DNA from 3 places in the Paenibacillus sp. Pae15 genome. Region 1 is predicted to be linked to each of the others. Evidence: riboswitches for the same ligand, from Rfam matches in the RefSeq annotation. Region 1 holds a riboswitch; each other region holds the start of a gene.
What was found. A riboswitch is a leader RNA that binds a small molecule or an ion and turns the genes downstream of it on or off. The one in region 1 is predicted to bind cyclic di-AMP.
Positions count from the first base shown of each region.

Region 1 (2,270 bases):
GGGAATGCGGAATACGCTGTATTTGCCGCCAAAAACAGAATCAAAGCGGTGGTGCCTTGGATGAAATAGTAAAGGATGCCCCGGCCGAATGTGTTTGCCGCAATTTGGGATACGACCGTTTCTTTTGGAGCCGGCGTGATTCCATACCAATAGGCAAGTAAACTGATACCGATAAACATGGCACCTAGAATCGTGCCCATCATCATCAGCGTAGCGGCTGCATTGCGCTCAGCCGGTTGTTTAAAGTTTGGAATGGCATTGGATACGGCTTCTACTCCGGTTAGCGCGGAACACCCTGAACTGAAAGCCTTCAATAGGAGGAACCAACTGATGTTCGAAACGGCTGTGCCCAGTTCAGGCACTTCGGCGTGTCCCCCGCCCGATATATATTTGATGACTCCCGAAATGATAAGAACAAAAATGGCGAAGACAAACAAATAAACGGGCAGTGCTAAAACGGATGCAGACTCCGTAATTCCTCGCAAGTTCATGATGGTAAGAAACAGGATCATCGTCAACGCAATAAGGACCCGGTGTTCATGCAAGGATGGAAATGCCGAGGTAATGGCATCCGTCCCGGCCGAGGAACTGACAGCAACAGTCAGGATATAATCCACCAACAGCGAGCCTCCGGCCATCAAACCGATGGAGACGCCCAAATTGTCTTTGGCTACGACATAAGCTCCTCCCCCTTTGGGGTAAGCAAAAATCGTCTGCCGGTAAGAAAAAATGAGAACCGTCAGCAATCCGAGAACGGCTATGGAAATGGGGATCGAATACCATATTGCGGCAAAGCCTGCAGCCATCAATATGATCAAAATTTGTTCGGTACCGTAAGCAACAGAAGATAATGCGTCTGAAGAAAGTACCGCAAGCGCCTTAAACTTGCTTAGTTTTTCTTCTTCAATCTCGGTTGACTTCATAGGACGGCCGATTAATAATCGTTTTATTTTATTTAGCATACTGTTCCCGCCCTCATTATTTATTAAGGAGTTTTGTAAACAAGATCATCACAACAAAAAAACCCTTAAATCTCCAGGAAGAAACTTTACTTATGGTTTCCAAATGTGTTGTTAATCAATCATCCTCCAACCTATCCCGTTTTTAGACAACAAAAAAACACAGAGGCTTGAGCTCTGTGTTTGCCTATCAGCAGACAGCACGTTCAACTCCTCTCTCATACAACGCTTACGAGGTTAGCTGTCGGATTCGGGCTATGAGAGCAGCCCTACGTGCGGAATAAACATGTTCCTGCACGATTCACCCCATGGACATCCAAATATATGTCCTTATTGGTTCCCCCGTTTTCCTGTTTGGAAATTCAGCAAGGTGATATGTTCAATGGTTGAATCTTACACCTTACAGGACAACATTGCAAAGCAAGAAATCGGATAAAACCTTTGCTAGATATGAATTGCTTTGTAAATGAGACGCTTTTATAGATCGCTTTCTTTATTTTACTTCAAATCTCATGGATTTTCTTTATATTTCAGGATTTTTGCGTTTGCGGGCTGTTGCGGATGCTTGAAAACCAATGGATTGGAGTTGTTTTCCCATTCCTTTTTGTTCCCAGCTGAATTTGAATAAGCCATGGAATAAAGCACATAATAGGGTGCGTATACCAAGTATACCCATGAAAGGGGAATCCTCATGAGAAAAATACTGCAGTGTTCCTTTGTGTTTTCGTTTCTTGTCTTTGTTGATCTTTATGTTGTTGCAGCAGCACAAACCGCACCATTTTCATCGCCGGGAATGCAGGTGGATCAAAGCCATACCGCTTTGGTGATCACAGATCCGCAAAATGACTTTTTAAGCCCGAAAGGTGCAGCATGGAATTTAGTGAAAGACAGCGTTGCTGAAAATCACACGATTGAGAACATTGAATTATTATTAAAAACAGCAAAAAAGAATAAGTTTAAAGTATTTGTGTCCCCTCATTACTATTATCCCTATGACCAAAAATGGTTATTTGGGGGTGCTATGGAACATGTGATGCACGATATCAAAATGTATCAGCGAAAAGGTCCATTATCGCTTGAAGGCTTTCAAGGTTCGGGTGCCGACTTTCTGGATAAATATAAGCCTTATCTAGAAGATGGACAAACCATTATCACCAGTCCGCATAAAATTTTCGGACCCGAAGCCAACGACTTGGTTTTGCAGCTGCGAAAACAGGGAATAACCCGCGTCATTCTTGCAGGTATGTCCGGAAATCTGTGCATTGAATCTCATATGCGCGAACTCATTGAACAAGGATTTGAAGTGGCCGT
Region 1 is NZ_JALJRM010000001.1:14,318-16,587, forward strand. Features, by position in the region: gene NR121_RS00065 (APC family permease) at 1-962, opposite strand, end outside; cyclic di-AMP (ydaO/yuaA leader) riboswitch at 1,170-1,337, opposite strand; gene NR121_RS00070 (cysteine hydrolase family protein) at 1,651-2,270, shown strand, end outside.

Region 2 (2,270 bases), on a different contig from region 1:
ATATTAAAATTGTTGACGATATAAATCGCCACGAAGAAAAACGTGAGCAGCGCACCGCGCGCATAGCGGATGTCACGCCGCCGCCGCACAACAAGGATCAGCGCCGCGAGTGTCATCACAAGCGAGATTCCGATACTGATCCGCGTCATTAAAGCGGAACGGCGATCCTGCGCTTCCTGCCAGGCCATGAACGCATCCGGAACCGGAAATACCGGCTCAAACGCAGTGACCCGGCTGCCGGACACTTTCAGGTGAAGCTCCAGCGGGGCTTCGCCTATTCGCTCCGTCTTGCTGCGGAAGATGAGACTTCCGTTCCCGGCCCGCCCGGATTCGCCCGTCAATGCAAATTCCGCGGGGTCATAGCCCATCTCCCGAATGGCGGTATTCGCCGTCTTCAGGAGGCCGGCATCCGGAGAGCTTACGGATTCGCTTCTGGCGGTTGCGGTCCGGCTCATCGAGAATCCGAATATGGCCAAGGTTTTATAATTCACCGCCACATAGTACGTTGCGCCCTTTTCGATGTCGTTAATCTCCACCTCAAAATATTCGAGGGGAAATCGTCCTTCATATTTTTTCTTGTATTGATCGTACAGCTGCTCCTTTAGCAAATAGCCGTTTCTTACCGGGTAAGATTGGTACAAGGTATGGGCTTGTGCGCCTGGTCCTATCGCAAAGCGGTTGCGGACAAAGCTCATCGCAGCATTCGCCGCTTGCTGCTTTGTAACGACGGGAAGGTCTTCGGCATCGTCTTTAGGGAGGCGAGTCTTGTCCAAATAGGCGGAGGCAAACGTAACGCCCAGGTACAGCATCAGGCCAAGGACGGCCAGAAGCAGCAGTGGAGGTTCGAATCGTCGTTTCGGCATGAAATGCTCCTTAGCAGATATGGGATAATAACAGTCTATTCTTTTAAGGTAGCATACATTCCATAAGCAAATCCAATGATAACAAGAGCTACGCGAGGCAATATTCAGCAAAGCGAAGCGCCACACCTATAAAAACGCTTACATATGTCGTAATTTTGCGAAATCCGGTGCATTCAGGTGAAACAAGGCTTTGTACTTCAATGAAAAGAGGATTATAATTCATATCAATTGAATAGCGAGCCGAATTTCTAAAGGAAAACGGGGGAACCATGAGTTTAGGGGTGAATTCAGCGGATACAATCCGCTGATAGGGTGCCTGTACATCCGAATCCGACAGCTAACCTCGTAGGCTTGAATTACAGGAACCTTAAATTGACATTGGGTTTCCAGTGTCTTTTTTGTTGCCTGAAACGTCAAATAGGGGTGCATTCATGAAAACCATTGCCAGGAAAGTCGAGCTCACGCCTCCGCAAATTTTGGTCATCGGTTTTGCTGTTATGATCTTGATCGGCTCCATGCTGTTGTCGCTTCCCGCGGCCTCGGCCAGCGGTGTACCGATGCGTTTCCTGGATGCTTTATTCACGGCGACATCGGCAGCCTGTGTAACCGGACTTGTCGTTGTGGATACGGGCACTTATTTTACCCTGTTCGGCCAGATGGTTATCATGCTATTGATCCAGGTCGGCGGGCTCGGGTTTATGACCATGGCTACCTTATTCGCATTTGCCCTGAAAAAGCGCATCTCACTTAAAGAAAAGCTTATTTTGCAAGAAGCACTGAATCAGAACAGTCTTGAAGGCATTGTGCGGTTAATCCGTAAGGTGATGATTTATTCGCTCACGATTGAGTTTACGGCTGCCGTTATTTTCGCTGTTCGATGGTCGGTTGATTTGGGTCCCGGCAAAGCGGCTTATTATGGTATTTTTCATGCCGTCTCCTTCTTCAACAATGCCGGTTTCGATATTTTCGGGCCGGTAACGGGAAAATTCAGCAGCTTGACGGCTTATGCAGCTGATCCGGTGATCAACGCGGTTTCGATGGGACTCATCATTTTGGGTGGAATCGGTTTCGTCGTTCTGTCGGACCTCATGGATTATAGAAGGAACCAAAAGCTGACGCTTCATACCAAAGTGGTGCTAAGCGCTACCGGTTTTTTGATCGGAATCGGGGCGTTGATTATATTTATCTTCGAATTTACGAATTCCAGAACGCTTGGACCGCTCGACTGGTCCGGCAAAATACTCGCCTCACTGTTTCAATCCGTTACACCGCGGACAGCTGGAGCCAATACGCTTGATATTGCCGGGCTTAGGCAGGCGACGCAGTTTTTTATCATCATTCTGATGTTCATCGGTGCTTCTCCCGGCTCTACAGGCGGAGGGATCAAAACGACGACCTTTACCACGC
Region 2 is NZ_JALJRM010000002.1:30,470-32,739, forward strand. Features, by position in the region: gene NR121_RS01900 (CPBP family intramembrane glutamic endopeptidase) at 1-863, opposite strand, end outside; cyclic di-AMP (ydaO/yuaA leader) riboswitch at 1,092-1,230, shown strand; gene NR121_RS01905 (TrkH family potassium uptake protein) at 1,295-2,270, shown strand, end outside.
Region 2: linked by a shared signal. The riboswitch ahead of NR121_RS01905 (TrkH family potassium uptake protein) and the one ahead of NR121_RS00065 (APC family permease) in region 1 are both predicted to bind cyclic di-AMP.

Region 3 (2,270 bases), on a different contig from region 1:
TTATTTTTATATTCTTCAGTTCCTCGAGGCCGTCTTCGACTTCTGTCTTGGATAAATTGCCTGCAGCCAGCCGCTCTTCTTCGACAGAACGCCAGCGTTCGTACATGCGTATTCCTTCATCCAGCACCGTTATCCACTCCTCACGGAGATGTTCAGCCTCGTTTAGCTCGTCCAATAAATGAAATAAAACATCCTCGCTTTTGGCATATTGTCCGCAATCCTCATAATAAAAAACAAGCTTATGCATGGTATCCGTCGGCATAGACGCACGGTTCGCGAGAGCCAGCGCCGCATCGATCCGCTCTTTGAACATCCCGCCCAATTCATCCCGGGGATCCATCTCCCTGGCGGTGAGCAGCAAGTCCAGCGCCTTTAATCCGTCCTTAATTGCAGCAGCCGCGTGACCGCTCTCTTTCTGTGCAGCGCCCCGCGCGTTCAGCATATCTCCTAAAGCCAGCACTTTTCCTTGATCGACATGTCCGTCCTTGGAAAGCAGTGCGAGCAAATCCTTGGTAGATAAAGCGTGAATCAGCCTGGAATTAAGCCCTAACAATTGACGCATGGCCTGATTCAACAGTTCAAGGGCTTCCTGCAAACGTTGATTTTTCCTTGCGAACATTACTTTATGCAGCACTTCCGTCGTCTGCTCAATCAACCGCATGAGATAATCGCGTCTGTACATGATCTCTTCCCTTCAATTCTGGCCGTGTCGTTCTTTTTATTGTACAGGATTATTCAGCATGAGGAAAACCGGCGCTAGAAGCAATTCCATTATGAGGGAATGATTGGTTGATTTTGTGCATTGAACCGGAACATTATCCTATGTTAGGCTTTTAAAAGCCGAATCGTACAGCTTAATTATGTGTACGTACGGGGGACTAAGCACTTGGGGTGAATGCTTGCAGGCTGCACGGCTGCGCTAGGGAACAACCTCTTCCCGAACCCGACAACTAACCTCGGAGGCAAAAACAGGAGGGACGCATCATGAATTTTCGTTTCAAAAACATGCTCCTGGCATGTGTATTTGCCGTGCCTTCAGTTTTAACGGCATCTATACCCGCACATGCGCAGGAACCTGTACGCCTGGCTGATGACGTCAAGGTACAGGTAAACAAAAAGCTCGTGGCATTTCCGGATGCACAGCCTTTTGTGGATGAGAATCACAAACTTCAGGTCCCCGCGAGAGCGGTTACGGACAAGCTCGGGTACAAGCTTCAGTGGGAACAAGACGGTTCCCGATTCACCATTACAATACAGAGCAGCGACAAAACCGTTTCGCTGTCGACCGGTGACCGGAGCATGACGGTTAACGGAAAGCCGACTCAAATTACGGACCCGGCCAAGTTTGTAGACGGACGCGTGTATGTCCCTTTTCGGCTGATTTCCGATACTTTCGGAATCAAAACCCAATGGGACAAGATCAACCGGATCGCGATTCTCAGCACGGACGGCCAATATCATGCTCCCGCATGGTACCGGCCGGTGAACAAGGTTAGCAAGGTACCGAATTATTCCAAAGTGATCGTAGCCAAGGCTACGGCCTATACTGCTTCTGCCGATGAGAACGGCGGTTATGCGGGACTCGACTATATGGGCAACCCGCTGCGTCTGGGCACCATTGCCGTAGATCCGTCCGTGATCCCGCTCGGCTCTAAAGTGTATGTCGAGGGTTATACGTATGATGGTCTTCCTGCCGGCGGAATGTACGCCACGGCAACCGATACAGGAGGTGCGGTGAAAGGCAACCGCATAGACATTTTCCTGCCTGAGAGCAAAAATAAAGCAAGAATGTTCGGAATTCAACAAGTAAAAGTATATATTCTCGGTTCATGATCTTATTTGATTCTCATCCATAGCACGAAGCGGCCGTCTCTCCATCGAGGCGGCTGCTTTTTTTTGGCTGCCGGACTTGCCGCATACTTTTGTTCTGACGTCCAAAACCTAAGATGGTCATGTCAGAACGGAGGTCGATTCGTTATGCATCGCCGTATATGTAGGTTCATGATTGCTTTGGTGGTCCTGTTTCTTACCGGCGCCGCTCCCTCAAACAGCGAGGTCGTATGGAACGTCGAGACGGATCAGAAGCTGATCGCACTTACGTTTGATGATGGACCGAATCCGGTGTATACGCCGCAGATTTTGGATTTGCTGAATCAATACGGGGCTAAAGGCACTTTTTTCGTTATTGGCAAACGCGTGCAGATGTACCCTGCCATTGCCATCCGCGAGGTAAACGAGGGACATGAAATCGCCAATCATACGTTCGATCA
Region 3 is NZ_JALJRM010000038.1:39,946-42,215, forward strand. Features, by position in the region: gene NR121_RS22905 (DUF6483 family protein) at 1-682, opposite strand, end outside; cyclic di-AMP (ydaO/yuaA leader) riboswitch at 829-980, shown strand; gene NR121_RS22910 (stalk domain-containing protein) at 985-1,833, shown strand; gene NR121_RS22915 (polysaccharide deacetylase family protein) at 1,978-2,270, shown strand, end outside.
Region 3: linked by a shared signal. The riboswitch ahead of NR121_RS22910 (stalk domain-containing protein) and the one ahead of NR121_RS00065 (APC family permease) in region 1 are both predicted to bind cyclic di-AMP.